Linked DNA regions of Arcticibacter tournemirensis. The protein of the gene in region 2 interacts with the protein of the main gene of each other region in a pairwise test. Links are inferred from orthologs where the notes say so. Each region holds a gene or a part of one and is shown on either strand. Other genes may lie near its edges. The genes, in order: gyrA and gyrB.

Region 1 (10,083 bases), 1.5 Mb from region 2 along the record:
ACGATTTCCGGCTCGAACTGGAGGGGGTGCTAAAAAGCTGGGCTGTACCAAAGGGCCCTTCTCTCAACCCTAAGGACAAGCGGCTTGCTATGATGGTCGAGGACCACCCCTATGACTACCGGACATTTGAAGGGGTAATCCCCGAAGGCAACTACGGCGCCGGCGTGGTTACAATTTTTGATGAAGGCACTTACGAACCGCTTTCGGGTGAAAGTGGTGAGAAGGAACTGAAACAAGGATTGCATAGCGGAAATTTAAAGTTTCGCCTACACGGAAAGACTCTAAATGGCGAATTCGCTCTTGTCAAAATTAAAGGTAATGAAGACAATGCCTGGTTGTTGATCAAACACCGCGATGAGTATGCTCTCGACAAGAAATTCAATGCCGAAGACCTAGTTCCCAAATCTGTTAAGGAAAGAGGCGTAAAACAAAAAGCTAAACCAAAGACTATAAACACAAAAGTAGTTCAGGAAGAGATATCATTTAAGCCTATGCTGGCAAAGCTTGCACCGGCTACAGAGCTGGTGGATAATGCCGGATGGATCTATGAGCGGAAATTAGACGGATACCGTGCGTTGGGCTATACCGGCGACAAGGTTAGGCTTGTTTCAAGGAATGATATCGAATTTCAGGACAAATACAAGCCCGTGTCAAAGGCCTTATCCAAAATAAAAAGAGAGGCTGTAATTGACGGAGAGGTTGTAACTGAAGATAAGAATGGCCATAATATTTTTCAGCATTTGCAAAATTATGCGTCAGCGAAAAAGGACATTTTACTGAAATATTATGTATTCGATCTGCTTTCTTTAGACGGACATGATCTGAGAGATCTGGAGCTCCGCAAACGTAAGCAATTATTAAAAGCGCTGATCGACAATCTGAACGACCCCTCTATCATTTATAACGATCATATCAGCGAAAAGGGAAAAGAGCTTTTTGGTGAAGCTATTAAGAATGAATGGGAAGGCATAATAGCGAAAGATGCCTCTGCTCCTTACGAAAGTAACAGACGTTCAGATAAATGGCTTAAGTTTAAAATTATTAATGCTCAGGAAGCCGTTATTATAGGGTATTCCACGCCCGACGGCAGCCGCAAATACTTTGGTTCGCTCGTTTTGGGAATGTTCAAAAATGATAAACTCATTTACATCGGCAATTGCGGTACAGGCTTTAATGAAGTAACTCTGAAGGATGTTTTTAGCAGGATGTCGGAGTTGCCTGCTGTTAAAAAGCCCGTTAAGGAAAAGGTTCACCGCGAACGCGACGTTACATGGGTTAAGCCAGTACTGGTATGTGAGGTGACCTATTCGGAATGGACAGACGATGGACATCTTCGCCATCCGGTATTTAAAGGATTAAGAACAGATAAAGGACCAGAAGACGTTGTGGAGGAAATACCTATGGCCCCGTTAAAAGATGAACAAAAAAATACAGGAAAGCCTGACAGGCCCTCTTCTAAAGCCAACAAGGAAGAAATTGAGGAGAGCTTCGGAAAGAAGAAATTGAAGCTTACAAACCTCGGGAAGTTTTACTGGAAGAAAGAGAAGATCAGCAAGGGTGAACTGATCGAGTATTACCGGGATATAGCAGACTACATTCTCCCCTATCTTAAAGACCGTCCCCTCTCGCTTAACAGACACCCAAACGGTATAGATGCTCCTGGTTTCTTTCAGAAGGATCTGGATGTCGAACAAATCCCGTCGTGGATAAAATATGCACCGATGTATTCGGAAAGCAATGATAAGGACATCGACTACCTTATCTGCAATAATCTCCCTAACCTTCTATGGATGGTAAATTTAGGCTGTATCGAGATAAATCCCTGGCTGAGTACCTATAAAAAGCCTGAGAACCCGATTTTTGCAGTAATGGATCTTGATCCGAATGACGTCGACGACTTTACCGAGGTTGTAAGAGTCGCATTAACTGCAAAGAAGCTATTAGAACAGATAGGAATCACTCCTTACATAAAGACCTCCGGATCGAGAGGCCTCCACATATTCATACATGTTGGAGCAAAATATGATTATGAGATCACGAAGAACTTCATTCACTACCTGGGCCAGATGATTCATCAGCACCATCCTGATACAACCAGTTTGGAGAGGAGTCCTTCTAAAAGAAAGAAGCAGATCTATCTGGACTTTCTTCAAAACCGGCGTGGTCAAACCATTGCTGCCCCCTACTCTGCCCGGCCCAAGCCCGGAGCTACTGTTTCTACACCGCTTGAATGGAGAGAAGTAAATGAAACTCTTAATATAAAAGATTTCACAATCTTCAATACGCTGGATCGGTTAAAAGAAAAGGGTGATTTATGGAAAGACATAACGGCTGAGAAAACAGACCTGAAAGCAGCCCTCGAAAAATTAAGATAAAAAAAAAGCCGAACTAAATGTCCGGCTTTTTTTTTATTAAGCTATTCTTATAGCGCTTTAATTTTTGCGTCGATTTCGTCTGCCTTAGCTTTATTATTCTTAATTGTATAATAAGTTTTAAGGTTTCTTAAAGCAAGATCTGACTTAGGATTAAGTTCAACAGCTTTTTCAAGGAAAGGCAAAGCCCTGTCGAATTCAGCCTGGGCTTTTTTCATTGTTGCAGCATATTCAGTTTGCTTATTTGCAGGAAGCTTATTTGCTTTGTTATAAATCTCAATCCCGTTATTCATAATAAGACCGCCAAGATTAATAAAGGCGTCGTTATAGTTAGGATCTAATGCAATAGCTTTTTTGTACGCTTCCTCTGCTTTTACATTTTCATTAGCAGCGTTGTATGCAATACCTAAGTAAAAAGGATAGATCTTATTATTTGGTTCCTTTGTTGCCTGTGCATTTATCTTTTCTATTACTTCCTTCTGTTTGCCGCTCATGAGGCTTAACTCAATCTCTCTTGTAGCCAGGTCAGAGCTTTTAGGGAACTTTGCAGCTCCTTCGCCAGCAACCTTAATTGCAGCGGTAGTGTCGCCTACCTGCATGTACAGCGCAGAAAGATTAGAATAGATATTTTCAAGAGCAGAATAATTGGTTGGAAGCAGCTCTTTAAACCGTGCAATGGCATTCGCGTTATCTTTAGCATACATCGCTGAAATTGCCGCAGCATAGTTTAATGTAGTGTCACCGGGTGCATATTCTAACCCTTTGTTAAATTCTTTGTACGCTTCAGCATATTGTTGCTTGTCGTAAAAGTTCTTTCCTTTGATTAACTGACCCTGCGATAAAAGAGTAACAGCTTTCTGAATATTCTCTTTTTGAGCCCCTGCGTTATCCAGCTCTTTTGCTTTGTTTAAGGCAGTGAGTGCTTCAGCGGTAAGCTGATCGGCAGCAGATGTGCTGTCATTAGCCGCCATATCTGCATAGATTAATGCACGATACGTCCATGCGCCTGCATCATTCTTGGTCTTCTCGTGTAAAACCGCTTTATCAATAGCCTCTTTAGCCGACTTTAATTTCGGTTGGGCCAGTTGAGGAGATGCTCCTCTTAAAGTTGTATAACTCTCATAATCAGATTTAGCAGAACTTACTGCTGATTTCTGTGCGAAAGCAGAAACAGACATTCCTATTACTGCCAGTGTAACTATAAGCGACTTCGTATTCATATATTTAGTTTATTAGAATAAATTGTTTCAGTTTATTATTAACCTTTTCCAGCTCAATCATGTCCCCCGTACTGTTGTATAAAATAGCCAGTGATTTTAACACGTTTACTGAATTGGGATTTATTTCGCCGGCCAAAGTAAGATATTTTTTTGCGAGATTTAGATTTACTTCCTTATTATTTGCCGAATTCAGGTACCAATTGAGATACAACAGTCCAAGAGAATAATTGCCTTCATAGTTGTTATACTCCAGAGAAATTACCCGTTTATAATACTCTTCTGCTTTGGCCTTTTTCCCCGTCATGTCGTAGGAGAATCCAGCCAGATAATTGAGTTCGGAATTATCGGGATCTAGTTTTAGCGCATCCAGCACAATATTTTCAACCATGTTGTAAGCTCCGTTATCGGCATAGATGTTTATCTCCTTGAATAACAGATCCTTGTTTCCTGGAAAAACACGTCGCCCTTCCTGCAGAACTTCCAGCGACTTATTGCTGTTACGCGACTCGTAAAGATTAGAAAGAGCAAGGTAATAGTCGGGTAATGAACGTTTCCTGTCTTCCACAAGCTGCTCGTAATAGTTAATGGCCCGGCTAATGTTCCCCATCTTCTCACTTAAGAGTGCAAGGTTATGCTTAACAAAAAAGAGTTCAGAATTTAAAGAATCTACAGACAAATAAGCTTTGTAGGCTTCCGGATAATTATAAACAGTAATAGCCTTATTCGCTTTTATTAACCAGGCTTTAGCAAGCTGTGTCTTCACATAATCCAGTTCGGGTTTGTGCTCATCATTCAGCTTTGGGCTCTTCAGCCTGTTTAGCGAAAACAACGTTTCGTTTATCGGGTCTTTTTTATAGGAAAGTCTCCGCGTAGAATCTGCAAAGGCAAGTGAAGAATACACAAGGCTTCTTATCAGGTTATTCTTATAACTGAAAGAATCCTTGCGTGTCTTATATGCTTCATCAATTGATTTCCTTGCTTTTTCAAGATCAGAAAACTCACCTTTATTTGTGTAAAGCGCAAAATTATTCATTGCCTCTTTTGTTAATGATTGCGCAGAAAGAAGTCCCCCGCTACAACACAACAGCATCATAAATAAAAATCGCGTTCTCATAAATTGCTATTCTTCTAACGTATCCTCGTCCTTATTCGTATCCTCTTCACCGTCAGTTTCGTCAACTTCCTCCTCAGTTGTTAAATCCTCATCATCTTCGCCTCCCAGATCTACCGGCTCGTTCAATGGCTCGACAGTTTCGGCTTCTTCTTCGTGTTCAACCTTAGCAATCGAAGCTATGGCATCCTCCCCTTTCAGTGATATAAGTCTTACACCTTGTGTTGCACGACCCATCACGCGAAGCTCGCTGATAGCTATTCGGATAACAATGCCTGATTTATTAATGATCATCAGGTCATCTTTGTCAGTAACATCTTTTATAGCAACAAGCTCCCCTGTTTTATCAGTAACGTTCAACGTCTTCACGCCTTTACCGCCACGGTTGGTAACACGGTAGTCTTCAAGGTCAGTACGCTTGCCATATCCCTTTTCGGATACTACCAGGATAGTAGCTTCAGGATTATTGATGCTGATCATTCCGATCACATCATCCTTGTCGTGTGCCAGTGTTACCCCGCGAACTCCCGTTGCAGTACGTCCCATCGGTCTTACTGTCGACTCGTTAAAGCGTATCGCCCTGCCCGAACGAAGCGCCATGATGATTTCGCTGCTACCATCTGTCAGGTTAGCTTCGAGCAGCTGGTCTCCATCATTGATATTGATGGCGTTGATACCATTAGCCCTTGGACGCGAGTAAGCTTCAAGCGACGTCTTCTTTATGGTTCCCTTGCGGGTACACATAATGATAAAGTTGTTCTCAAGATACTCCTGGTCCTTAAGATTTTTAACCTTGATATAGGCTTTGATCTTTTCTTCCTTAGGGATATTGATAATATTCTGAATTGCCCTTCCTTTACTTGTTCTCGATCCTTCAGGAATCTCGAACACACGGAGCCAGAAACATCGCCCGGCTTCTGTAAAGAATAGCATGTAATTATGATTCGATGCAATAATGATATGCTCTATGAAATCCTGATCACGGGAGTTTGATCCAAGAGATCCCTTTCCTCCCCGGCCCTGAGTACGGTACTCTGTAAGCGGAGTCCGTTTGATGTAGCCTTCGTAAGAAATGGTAATTACAACTTCTTCGTCTTCGATGAAGTCTTCCATCCGCATATCTTCGGCAGAATGAACGATGGTTGTTTTACGTTCGTCACCGTATTTTTCTACGATCTCAGCGAGTTCATCTTTTATGATCTGCATTCTTAAGCCTTCGTCGGCCAGAACAGACTTCAAATATTCGATAGTCTTCATAAGTTCGGCATACTCTTCCTTGATCTTATCACGCTCAAGTCCGGTAAGACGGCGAAGCGTCATATCAAGGATAGCACGCGCCTGAAGATCAGAAAGTCCGAATGTTGTAATTAAGCCGGTACGGGCATCTTCAGGAGTAGCCGAATTACGAATTAACCGGATCACTTCATCGAGATGGTCAAGTGCAATCAGCAAACCTTCGAGGATGTGGGCACGCTTTTCGGCTTCGGAAAGCTCGAAGCGCGTGCGCCGGATCACCACTTCGTGCCTATGATCAACAAAGTGTTTGATCAGGTCCTTTAGGTTAAGCAACATCGGCCTGCCATGAACAAGAGCAATGTTATTTACACTGAAGGAGCTTTGAAGCGCTGTGTATTTATAAAGGTTATTAAGAACAATAGAAGAGTTTGCATCTTTCTTTATCTCATATACGATGCGCATTCCATCCCTGTCAGACTCATCGCGTATTTCAGATATGCCTTCAATCTTCTTTTCATTAACGAGGTTCGCAGTACTTTCAATCATCTGCGACTTGTTAACCTGGTAAGGTATCTCAGTTACGACAATCCGCTCACGGTCGTGTCCATAGGTTTCGATTTCGGCCTTAGCCCTCATCATCACCCTTCCGCGTCCTGTTTCGAAAGCTTCCTTCACCCCTGCATGGCCATATATGATACCGCCGGTAGGGAAATCGGGTGCTTTGACATGCTGCATCAGTTCTGAGATCTCGATGTCGCGGTTGTCGATATATGCCACCGTCGCATTAATAACCTCATTCAGGTTATGCGGCGCCATATTCGTCGCCATACCTACGGCAATACCCGAAGCTCCGTTTACAAGGAGATTGGGGATCTTGGTAGGAAGAACGGTAGGCTCTTCAAGAGAGTCATCAAAGTTCAGCTGATAATCAATCGTATCTTTATTAATGTCAGCAAGCATTTCTTCAGCAATCTTTTTAAGACGTGCCTCAGTGTACCGCATTGCCGCCGGCTCATCGCCGTCGATAGAGCCAAAATTACCTTGTCCGTCCACCAGGGGATATCTTAAGCTCCAATCCTGGGCCATACGAACCATCGTGCCGTATACAGATGAATCACCATGCGGGTGATACTTACCCAGTACATCACCCACAATACGGGCCGATTTTTTATAAGGCTTGCCACTTGTAACACCCAGGTCGAGCATTCCATACAGTACACGTCTGTGTACCGGTTTTAATCCATCGCGAACATCTGGAAGAGCACGTGAAACAATTACCGACATCGAATAATCGATGTAGGCCGATTTCATTTCTTCTTCGATATTTATAGGTATAATGCGATTGTTAGTAGGTTCTAAATTTGCGTTTTCTGTTTCTTCAGCCATCGTTTGATAGTTGCATTTTTAACTATGAGCCACCCTTGAAAGGAGCTCCGCGAAGATAAGAAATTATACCGACATAACGCAGGAATTGTAAGTTATATAAGGGTTGCAGGTTGTGAGTTGCAGGTTGTAGGCTGTGAGTTGTAGGTTGCGGGTTACGGGTTGTGAGTAGCAGATGTCTTGGGAATGATACAGTCTTGTATACCCACCGGTCTTACTTATTTAAGTTTTTCCAACCTAGAACTCACAACGCGCAACCCACAACTCACGTCACTAAACCCAGTCAATCCCTTTTTTAAGGAAGGCAAGCGTCTTTTGTTCCTCGCTGCCTGGTTGAGGCTGGTAATTGTATACCCAGTTTGCCTGCGGAGGAAGGCTCATTAATATGGATTCTATCCGGCCATTGGTTTCAAGACCGAACCTGGTACCTGCATCGTATACCAGATTAAATTCAGCATAGCGGCTTCTGCGCTGATATTGCCATTGCTTTTCATTATCAGTAAAGTCGGTGTTGCGGTGCCGGTTAACCAGTTCAGAGTACATGGGAACAAACGAGCGGCCCACAGCCTTAGAAAATTCAAAAATTTCATACCATTCCACTCCGGATGTAGCAGGACTTAACCGGTCGTAAAAAATCCCCCCGATGCCGCGTGTTTCGTTGCGGTGCTTAATAAAGAAATAATTGTCCGCCCATTTTTTAAAGTCGGGATAAAAGGAAGGACTATATTGATCGCATACCGCTTTAAGGTGACTGTGAAAGAAGCGAGCATCCTCTTCAAATACATAATGAGGCGTGAGATCGATGCCGCCGCCAAACCATCTGACATCTTCATTCATTTCGAAATAGCGTATGTTCATGTGGATAATCGGCACTAAAGGATGGTTTGGATGAATTACAATAGAAACGCCGGTAGCAAAAAAGTCGTCAGAGTCAACTTTAAGCGATTTCTTTACCGTCTTGGGAAGTTGCCCGTATACAGCAGAGAAATTTACGCCTCCTTTTTCAAGCACATTTCCATTTTGTATAATACGAGTACGGCCGCCACCGCCGCCTTCCCGTTCCCAGATTTCTTCTTCAAAGGCGCCCAGGCCATCAAGCTGTTCGAGTCCACGACAGATTTCGTCCTGAATAATCTGATAGTCCGCTGCTATATCCTCTTTATTGATCATTATGCAAAGATGCTCTTTTCTGAATTAAATACAGGCATCCGCTTACGAAAGGGACAAGCAATGCGCCTACTGCATTCAGCCATAAAAACGAGACAATATCCGCTTTATATATAAGCAGCACGCATATTTCGGCCACTACTGCCCCGATAAAAACGTTATTCCCCTTAACTGGTTTCATATAGAAAGCTACAAGGAAAATTCCGAGGATAGTACCATAGAAAAGTGATCCAAGGACGTTTACAGCTTCTATCAGTGAACCAAGCTGTGTCGCGAACATAGCGACGCCAATACTAAATATCCCCCAGAAAAAAGTATGTAACCTGCCGTAAAGTAATTGTTTCTTTTCGCTAACCGTATTGCTGCCCTTAAGTAGTTGAACATCCATAAGGGACGAAGCCGCGAGAGAATTCAGGGCTGCCGAGACAGACCCCCATGATGCAAGGAATATAATAGCAAAGAGTAAGCCCACCACTCCTTTAGGAAGAGTGTGTTTGACGAAATAAAGGAATATATAATTTGTGTCGCTCGAGTCGGTGCTTAGTTTATTCAATGAGATCAGGTCATTTACCGAGCCTCTTAACTGCTCAATCTGCTCCTTTGTTTGCTGAAATTCTTTAGCAAGTACATCGGAATGCTCCTTGCTGTTATTTCTTTCAGCTGCAACTTCCCTTACTTGTCGGGCGTAACGTTGTTGCAGTACCTGATATTCGTTTTCAATTTTGAGCACCTGTTGAGGATGCTGCTCTTTCAGCAGACTATACGATCCCTCATTAAAATAAAGCGGCGCCGGTTTAAAGCTGTAGAAAGCAAAAAGCAGCGCTCCGATAAGCAATATGGAAAATTGCATCGGAATCTTTACCAGTCCATTCATCAAAAGCCCCATCCGTGCTACTTTGGCGTCTTTTGCCGTAATATACCGGCCCACCTGGCTTTGATCAGTACCAAAATACGATAGGGCGAGGAAGAAACCGCCGACGATGCCACTCCAGATGTTGTATTTATCTTTCCAGTCGAATCCTGTTGTAATAACATTTAATTTTCCAGCTTTTCCTGCAACATAGAGGGCGTCGCCCATATCTACCCCGGAAGGCAGGCTTTCCACAACCAACCAGCCCGCCAGCGCCATGCCCGACAGAATGATCATAAACTGAAGCTTCTGGGTGTGAGCCACGGCGCCGGCACCGCCGCTACAAGTGTAGATGATGAGCAAGCCGCCCAGAAGAACAGTGGTGATATAAATATTCCATCCTAAAACAGAAGATAGAATAATTGATGGAGCATAGATGCTGATACCTGTAGACAGTCCTCGTGAAAGAAGAAAAAGTATAGCTGTAGCGAGCCGCGTCTTTCGGTCGAAACGTTGTTCAAGGTATTCGTACGCTGTATACACATTCAGCTTTCCGAAAATTGGTATAAAGGTAATGCAGATAACCACCATGGCTATCGGTAAGCCAAAATAGTACTGCACAAAGCGCATCCCGTCAGTATAAGCCTGTCCTGGGGCCGAAAGGAATGTGATAGCGCTGGCCTGAGTCGACATGATACCAAGCAGAACAAGATACCAGGGCATTTTTTTATCTGCCAGGAGGTA
Region 2 (9,236 bases):
CGACCAGAAACTATCTTTTTGCCTGCCAGCACTGGATCCGGTCATCTGAATAGAATAACAACGGCTTCTGCTTTCAGGAAGTTTAAACATTACGCTATGGAAAGAGATATTGAATCACGACAGGATATCGAATTACTTGTTAACACCTTTTACGCCAAAGTAAAAGAAGATGATCTTATAGGATACATTTTCGAAGACATTGCAAAGGTAAACTGGGATCTTCACCTGCCTAAGATGTACGATTTCTGGGAAACCATTCTTTTTGGTCAGAAAGGGTTTAAGGGCAACCCCATGGAAGTACATTTTAAGTTAAACATGATACATCCTTTAGAAGCCGAGCACTTTGACCGATGGAAGGAGCTGTTTAATGAGTCTGTTGACGAACTCTTCTCTGGGCCGTTTGCCACCCTTGCAAAACAGAAGGCCGAATCTATCGCCGGGCTGATGTTATTTAAGATGAAAGGTGGGATACTAAACAGGCCAGGAAGTTCTTCCCGGCCTGATAAATTATAGTAACATAAGATATGTTATCTTAAACGTCTATACGTGCATATTTTGCGTTCCGTTCTATAAAGTCGCGCCTTGGTGCTACTTCGTCGCCCATAAGCATAGAGAATATATGATCGCACTGCGCTGCATTTTCGATAGTAGCTTGCCGCATTGTTCTGGTCTCAGGGTTCATAGTGGTATCCCAGAGCTGTTCGGCGTTCATCTCACCCAGACCTTTGTATCGTTGAATGTGAACACTGTCTTCTTTCCCTGCCCCTTTAAGCTTCTGAACCGCAGCATCGCGCTCAACTTCGTTCCACGCATAAACCTGTTCCTTTCCCTTTTTAACAAGATATAAGGGAGGGGCAGCAATATAAATGTATCCGAACTCTATAAGCTCCTTCATGTAACGGAAGAAGAAGGTAAGGATAAGCGTCGTAATATGCGATCCGTCGACGTCAGCATCGGTCATGATCACTATCTTATGATAACGCAGCTTATCAAGATTAAGCGCTTTATCATCTTCCGCAGTCCCGATACTTACACCCAACGCTGTAAAAATATTTTTGATTTCTTCGTTTTCGTAAATCTTGTGCTCCATTGCTTTCTCCACGTTAAGGATCTTACCTCTTAACGGAAGTATTGCCTGAAAATAACGGTTACGGCCCTGTTTGGCAGTACCACCTGCCGAGTCACCCTCGACAAGGAACAATTCGCATTTTGCAGGGTCCTTATCAGAGCAGTCAGCCAGTTTACCCGGAAGACCAGAGCCTCCCATAACAGTTTTACGCTGTACCATTTCCCTCGCCTTGCGTGCCGCTGCACGTGCAGTGGCGGCCAGAATGACCTTATTAACAATCATTCGTGCCTCTTTGGGGTTTTCCTCGAGATAATTACCCAGGATCTCACCCACAGCGACATCAACAGCGCCTATTACCTCATTATTACCCAGCTTGGTTTTTGTTTGTCCCTCGAATTGAGGCTCCTGTACTTTTACAGAGATCACCGCTGTTAACCCCTCACGGAAGTCATCACCGGCTATTTCTATTTTCACATTCTTAAGCAGCCCTGACTTTTCAGCGTATGCTTTCAATGTACGGGTAAGCCCTCTTCTAAATCCGGCTACGTGTGTTCCTCCCTCAATTGTATTAATATTATTCACATAGGAGTGGACATTTTCAGTATATGTATCATTATACTGCATCGCAAGCTCTACCGGGACACCCTGCTTGGTACCTTCGACATAGATGGGCTCAGGAATAAGCGGGGTTCGGGTACCATCAAGATATCTTACAAACTCCTTTAGTCCTCCCTCTGAATAAAACTCCTCTTTCAAGTAGCTTCCGTTTTCCGCCACTTCCCTCTCGTCGGTAAGCGACAAGCGAATGCCTTTGTTAAGGAACGCCAATTCGCGGAGACGAATAGCAAGGGTTTCAAATTTATACTCCCGTGTAAGCTGAAAGATTTCAGGATCGGGCAGGAAGGTTTGAATTGTTCCTGTGCGCTCACTTTCGCCAATAACCTTCACATCGAACAATGGTTTACCCCGCTCATATTCCTGGGTGAAGATCTTTCCTTCGCGGTGAACCACAGTGGTAAGATGTATGGACAGTGCGTTTACGCAGGATACCCCAACTCCGTGCAGCCCCCCGGAAACCTTGTATGTATCCTTATCGAACTTTCCGCCGGCATGGAGGACGGTCATTACTACTTCCAGTGCCGATTTCTTTTCCTTTTGGTGCATGCCGGTGGGGATACCGCGGCCATTATCTTCAACTGTAATAGAATTATCCGTGTGGATGGTTACTTTAATATCAGAACAATACCCTGCAAGGGCCTCGTCGATGGAGTTATCTACCACTTCATAAACAAGGTGATGCAATCCCTTGACACCAACATCACCGATATACATGGCCGGACGTTTACGTACCGCCTCCAAGCCTTCTAAAACCTGTATGTTTTCTGCTGAATAATTACTCTTGTCGTTCTTTTCTTCGCTCATAGTTTGTTTAAAAGCAATAGCTTCAAATTTAACGATTTTTAGCCGCATTTCAGGTAAACTGTTGAGAAAAACAGCGTTTGTGAAGCACTTTATAATAGAGTCGTTACAACTTCGAGCATATGCTTTGCCTCTATTGTATACTCAAACCTAAAGATTATATTTGCGTTAAATTTAAATAGTAAAAGAATTCTTACGTCAATGAACATATCATTCAAATCAATGTCTAAGCTCGCTGCCGGCCTTCTAATGGCAGCAGTTGTAGTTTCATGTAACAACAATAAGGAAAAGGCTAACGATAGCACTCCAGCCGCTGCTGCGGCAGAAGCAAAAGCTGACAAGATCGTTTTTGTAAACTCTGATTCACTGGTAAACAACTACGATTATTTTAAAGAAATAAAATCGAAGCTGGAGGTAAAATCTAAAAATGCACAACAGGACCTTTCGTCAAAAGGAAATGCATTTCAGAGAGAAGTTGCCGAGTATCAACAAAAGGCAAAGGACATGAGTGCTGATGAGCGTGCCTCTACTGAACAACGCCTTGCACGTAAACAACAGGAACTGGCTGCATTTAATCAGAATGCAAGCTCCGCTCTGGCAAATGAATCGGCTGCAGAAAATGAAAAATTGTACGACAAGGTTGCCGAGTATCTTAAAACATACGCAAAGCAAAAAGGATACAAGATGGTTCTTACCTATTCTAAAAGCAATCCTTCGCTCCTTTTCGCCGATGAAAGCCTTGATGTAACGCAAGACGTTGTTAAAGGGTTAAACGAAGCATATAAGAAAGATAAAAAATAGGATTAGTTAAAAAGTCCGTTAAAGAATAAAAGGCTGCAGGAACAACGTCTGCAGCCTTTTATTCTTTAAGCGTACGCCTGCCTCCCTAGAGCCGGCAGACTTTCAACTTTCAACTTTCAACTTTCAACTTGATACCTGATACTTGTTACCTGATACTAAAAACATGACGGAGCACGAAAAGTACATGAGCCTGGCAATCGCCCTTTCTGAAAATAACATACAAGAGGGATCAGGCGGCCCGTTCGGGGCGGTGATCGCAAAAGACGGAGAAATAATTGCCCAGAGCGCTAATACTGTTCTTTCAACTAATGACCCTACCGGTCATGCAGAGGTATCTGCCATACGTTTAGCTGCGAAAGCGCTTAACTCGTTCGACCTTAGCGGCTGTGTTATTTACACTAGCTGCGAACCCTGTCCGATGTGTCTTGGCGCTATTTACTGGGCGCGGATCTCTAAGATCTATTATGGGAATACGAGAACCGATGCCGAAGAAATAGGATTTGATGACAAGTTTATATATAACGAGCTGAGTTTGCCTGCTGAAAAAAGGCAGCTCCCTTCCGAACAGATCCTACATAGTGAATCTTTATCGGTGTTCAGAAAGTGGCAGCTATCAGAAGATAAAAAGCACTATTAATCTTCCTCATTCTCCCAGAATCCCCTCTTCTCCTGTTCGTTATCTAAAAGATCATCTATTTCGCGACGATCTTTTTTTGTGGGGCGCCCCGTCCCTCTGTCGCGGCTTAGCGCAGGAGCGTGAAAAGACGACTTAAATTTGAATGTATCCTCTTCCGGGGTAATATCCTCATAAAAAGTAACGGCAGTTTTAGCATCGGTACGGTTGAAAGAAAGTCCTGTCACTCTTATCTGCTTTCTCTCGATGCCTTTTGAAACGTGGTACACCTCGCCTATCTTCACCTCATACGATGGTTTGATATTTTGTCCGTTAAGTTTTACGCGACCAGCTTTACAAGCTTCGGTGGCAAGCGTACGGGTCTTAAACACACGTATCGCCCATAAATATTTATCGATTCTTAGTTTTTCCTTGTCAGCCATAACCACTCCAAAGTTCACAATTTACAGGCAGCGTGGTGCCTATAATTCCTAATAATGATAAAAGTCATCAAAAAACCTTTATTTTGCTAAAAAAATATTATTAAATGATTGCTCAACTACAAAAACAAATTGAAGAAGCCTGGGGGGACCGTAATCTCCTTAACTTTAGTGAATATGCTAACGCCATTCAGACTGTTATCCTCATGCTGGATAAAGGTGAGTTACGGGTAGCCGATCCTGTGGCCGGAGGATGGCATGTTAATGAGTGGATTAAAAAGGCTGTAATCCTGTACTTCCCTCTCAGACATATGAAAGAGATCGAAGTAGGCCCGTTTGTATTTCACGACAAGATGAAGCTCAAAACCAATTATAAAGAGTTGGGCGTGCGTGTAGTACCACATGGTATTGCACGATATGGCGCTTTTCTTGCTAAAGGGGTGATTATGATGCCGTCGTATGTAAATATCGGCGCCTATGTAGATGAGGGTACCATGGTGGATACCTGGGCTACAGTGGGCTCCTGCGCCCAGGTAGGGAAAAATGTACACCTGAGCGGAGGTGTAGGGATTGGAGGCGTCCTTGAACCCGTTCAGGCTGCTCCTGTGATTATTGAAGATAACTGCTTTATTGGTTCAAGAGCTATTGTAGTAGAAGGAGTGCGGGTTGAGAGAGAAGCGGTAATTGGTGCCGGAGTAGTTCTTACAGGATCAACAAAAATTATAGACGTGACAGGGAGCGAACCGATTGAATACAAAGGCCGTGTTCCTGCCCGCTCAGTTGTAATTCCTGGTTCTTATACCAAGAAGTTTGCAGCAGGCGACTATCAGGTTCCTTGTGCCCTGATCATTGGAACCAGAAAAGAATCAACAGATAAAAAAACATCTTTAAATGATGCGTTGCGCGAACATAATGTTGCCGTTTAATGCATAAGTTCCTCATTATACAAACTGCTTTTATCGGCGACGTCGTTTTAGCAACGGCTGTCGCCGAAGATCTGAAGCTGCATTTTCCGGAGGCACGTATTGACATGCTTCTTCGTAAAGGTAATGAATCACTTCTGAGCGATCATCCTTTTATCGGGAAGGTTTGGATATGGAATAAAAAAAAGAATAAGCTAAGGAACCTGTTCAAGCTTGCAAAAGAAATCCGCAGGGAAGAATATGACGATGTTATCAATCTTCAGCGATTCTTCTCTTCGGGTCTTTTAACAGTGCTGTCGGGAGCTAAAACAAAAAGAGGGTTTAATAAAAATCCTCTTTCTGCTTTTTTTGACATTAAGCGAGATCACATCATGACAAAAGACGGGCTTCTGCATGAGACTGAACGGAACAAACAGCTTATTGACGATATTGTAGGATCATCGATAGCCAGGCCACGCTTGTACCCCAGTGAAATTGATTATGAGAAAGTAAAGCACCTTAAGCAGAACCCCTATATTTGCTGTGCCCCGGCTTCCGTTTGGCATACAAAACAATACCCCAAATCACATTGGATTTCTTTTATTAATGCAGTTCCCGCGGAGATAGATGTTTATCTCCTGGGCGGCCCGGGCGACCAGAAACTTTGCCAGGAGATTATTTCAGGCTCCGCTCATTTAAAGGCTCGCGACCTTTCTGGTTCTCTTTCTTTTCTTGAATCCGCCGCCTTAATGAAAGGTGCTCTTATGAACTATGTAAATGATTCGGCACCTATGCATTTTGCTTCTGCTGTAAATGCGCCGGTTACGGCCATCTATTGTTCAACCGTAACAAATTTCGGATTTGGCCCTTTATCTGATAAAAAACATGTCGTTGAAATTGACTACGACCTCTACTGCCGTCCCTGCGGCTTGCATGGCTACAAATCCTGCCCTCAGAAGCACTTTAAATGTGCCCATGATATTCCACATAACCGACTTATAGAAATATTAAATGAACGCTGATATAGTAAATGCACTTGAAGTACTGAACGCCGGAGGACTGATTCTTTATCCAACTGATACCATTTGGGGTATCGGCTGCGACGCTACAAATGAGAAAGCTGTCGAACGAATATTCAAGCTAAAAGGCAGGGACGCTGGAAAAAGCCTCATCGTACTCCTCGACAACGAGAACAAGCTAGAACGCTACGTGAAAGAAGTTCCGGCCCTTGCTTACGATCTGATTGAATATTCCGAAAAACCGTTAACGATCATCTATTCGCAGGCAACGAACCTGGCTTCTAATGTAATTCATGCCGATGGAAGCGTAGGAATCCGCATTCCAAAACATCCTTTCTGCCAGCAACTTATTCAGCGTTTTCGCAAGCCAATTGTCTCTACCTCCGCTAATTTAAGTGGCGAAAAATCGCCGTCCAATTTCCTCGATATTGCACAGGAGATCATAGAGGGCGTTGATTACGTTGTAAACTTCGAACAGGATGATACCAGCCCTAAAACCCCATCCACCATTATGAAACTGGAGCCTGACGGAAAATTCGTATTTATAAGAAGGTGAGCTGCTGGATTCTAAAATACGGATGCTGCATTACGTTTCCCCAGGCTGGCACTCGTCCATTAAATAAAATAAGCTAAATGCGTTTTAGGCTTCATCATTTAGCTAATTCCATTATTTTTGCAAGTCAGGGTTATGGAACATTACCTTCAACATGCGGTATTTAAAAAACTTGGTAAACTTGCTGATGAGGCAGGTGTACCTATTTATGTGATAGGCGGCTTTGTAAGAGACATCTTTCTGGACCGGCCTTCGAAGGATATAGACATCCTTGTTGTAGGTAATGGAATCGAATTCGCTGAAAGGGCTGCTAATGCCCTTAAATGTCAGCTTTCGGTGTTCCGGAACTTTGGGACCGCAATGCTGCGGTATAAGGACGTTGAAATAGAATTCGTAGGTGCCCGTAAAGAATCTTACAGATCGCACTCCAGAAAACCGATAGTGGAAAACGGAACGCTTGAAGATGATCAAAAACGAAGGGACTTCACCATCAATGCGATGGCCATTTCGCTAAACAAGGAGCATTATGGCCAGCTGATAGATCCTTTTGACGGGATAAAAGATCTGGAAGACCGTCTTATCCGAACTCCATTAGACCCTTTGGAAACTTTTTCCGATGATCCGCTAAGGATGATGAGGGCAATCAGATTTGCATCGCAGTTAAGTTTTAAGATTGATGAGACGGCTTTGGAGGCTATCTCTAATAATAAACAACGCATTTCTATCGTATCGGAAGAAAGAATAAGCGATGAACTGAATAAAATCCTTCTCTCACCCTTACCCTCTGTGGGTTTCAATTACCTATTTGATACAGGCCTGCTTCATCTTATTTTCCCGCAGATGACTGAATTGTATGGCGTAGAGTACATTAATGGCAAAGGACATAAGGACAACTTCTATCATACGCTCGAAGTTCTTGATAACATTGCCCTGTACAGCAACGACCTTTGGCTGAGATGGGCGGCGGTTCTGCATGACATCGCCAAACCAGCTACAAAACGTTTTGATGAAAAGCAGGGATGGACATTCCATGGCCATGAGGACCGGGGAGCGCGCATGGTTCCTAAGATATTCGCACAGCTTAAACTCCCGCTGAATGAAAAGATGAAGTTTGTTCAAAAAATGGTACAACTTCATCTTCGACCGATTGTACTTGCACAGGACGTAGTGACAGATTCGGCAGTACGAAGATTATTATTCGATGCCGGAGAGGATATCGAAGCCCTGATGATGCTCTGCCATGCCGATGTTACTACGAAGAACGAATACAAAAAGAAAAAGTACCGACAGAACTTCGAACTTGTAAAACAGAAATTAAAAGACGTTGAAGAACGCGACCAAATCCGTAACTGGCAGCCTCCTGTTTCAGGAAACGACATCATGAACGCTTTTGGTATAAAGGCAGGAAGAGAAGTTGGTATCATTAAAAACCAGATAAGGGAGGCTATTCTGGAAGGAGAGATCAAAAACACAAGGGAAGAAGCTGTAGGTTTTATGATTGAAAAAGGGAAAAAGTTAGGCCTACGGCCGGTGAATGATATAAATAATTAATTTTCAAACTTTCTTAAAAAAAAGACGTTATTGTTACGCCAATTTTTTTTTATTTCGCATATAATTAAGATCAAGCATGGCTATTTACAGGTTCAGAGTTTCTTTTGAAGATTATGATGATGTTGTACGGGATATTGATATCAAATCAACTCAAACATTTGAGGATCTGCATCTTGCTATCCATAAAAGCACAGGATACAACCCTGAGCAATCCTCGTCTTTCTACGTCAGCAATGATCAATGGATAAAGGGCGACGAGATAGCATATCTGCCCAACCAGCGAAAAATCGACCGGGGAGTAACCCTCATGACGGGAACTAAGCTCAATAGATTTATTGAAGACCCTCATCAGAAGTTTTATTATACCTACAATTTTGATCGTCCTTTTGACTTTCACATAGAACTCATTAAGATATTGGATGAAGAAGCCAATAAGGAATATCCTTCTCTGGCCCGCTCTGTAGGAGAAGCTCCAAAACCAGCAGGAGCTGTTGTGGCTCCGGCGGTCGCTTCAACTGAAGACACCGAAGAATATGACTTTCTTAACGAGACTGAATACGGAGTAGGAGATGAAGATACAGAAGACATGGAAACTGTTGCCTCTGTAGACGAACTGGATGCTCCCGTAGACGTTGAAGAAGAAGAGGAAAAAGAAGAATTCATGGATGAATTCTCTGACAACGACAACTTCGAAAGTGACGAATATTCCAATAAGGACGATTATTGACGTCTCACAAATACTAACAGCCTTTCGCTTAATAAATAAGTATTAAGCGAAAGCCGTTTGACAATGACTGATCAATCCAATAAAAAGCTCATCGTAATAGCCGGCCCGACAGCCATAGGAAAAACAGAGCTTGCAATCAGAG

What was found.
Region 1: the proteins of gyrB (region 2) and gyrA interact in binary tests that used the Escherichia coli proteins (3 or more experiments, as listed by UniProt). The link is inferred for Arcticibacter tournemirensis from one-to-one orthologs.

The regions. Positions count from the first base shown.
Region 1 is NZ_VFPL01000001.1:3,319,678-3,329,760, reverse strand. Bases 4,513-7,683 are described here. They hold gyrA (DNA gyrase subunit A), read right to left. Parts: upstream 7,326-7,683; coding sequence 4,713-7,325; downstream 4,513-4,712. Other genes in these bases: hemF (oxygen-dependent coproporphyrinogen oxidase), read right to left, coding at 7,596-7,683; BDE36_RS14020 (tetratricopeptide repeat protein), read right to left, coding at 4,513-4,625. Also shown: ligD (DNA ligase D), read left to right, coding at 1-2,375; BDE36_RS14025 (tetratricopeptide repeat protein), read right to left, coding at 2,423-3,592; more of BDE36_RS14020, read right to left, coding at 3,597-4,512; more of hemF, read right to left, coding at 7,684-8,492; BDE36_RS14005 (sodium:solute symporter family protein), read right to left, coding at 8,482-10,083. UniProt on the Escherichia coli protein: A type II topoisomerase that negatively supercoils closed circular double-stranded (ds) DNA in an ATP-dependent manner to maintain chromosomes in an underwound state.
Region 2 is NZ_VFPL01000001.1:4,786,655-4,795,890, forward strand. The notes cover bases 13-2,927. They hold gyrB (DNA topoisomerase (ATP-hydrolyzing) subunit B), read right to left. Parts: upstream 2,492-2,927; coding sequence 533-2,491; downstream 13-532. Other genes in these bases: BDE36_RS19910 (retropepsin-like aspartic protease), read left to right, coding at 13-49; BDE36_RS19915 (group III truncated hemoglobin), read left to right, coding at 97-513; BDE36_RS19925 (OmpH/Skp family outer membrane protein), read left to right, coding at 2,690-2,927. Outside these bases: more of BDE36_RS19910, read left to right, coding at 1-12; more of BDE36_RS19925, read left to right, coding at 2,928-3,289; BDE36_RS19930 (nucleoside deaminase), read left to right, coding at 3,453-3,926; BDE36_RS19935 (RNA-binding S4 domain-containing protein), read right to left, coding at 3,923-4,345; BDE36_RS19940 (2,3,4,5-tetrahydropyridine-2,6-dicarboxylate N-succinyltransferase), read left to right, coding at 4,450-5,268; BDE36_RS19945 (glycosyltransferase family 9 protein), read left to right, coding at 5,268-6,266; BDE36_RS19950 (L-threonylcarbamoyladenylate synthase), read left to right, coding at 6,256-6,819; BDE36_RS19955 (CCA tRNA nucleotidyltransferase), read left to right, coding at 6,952-8,367; BDE36_RS19960 (IS1096 element passenger TnpR family protein), read left to right, coding at 8,444-9,094; tRNA (adenosine(37)-N6)-dimethylallyltransferase MiaA, read left to right, coding at 9,158-9,236. UniProt on the Escherichia coli protein: DNA gyrase negatively supercoils closed circular double-stranded DNA in an ATP-dependent manner to maintain chromosomes in an underwound state.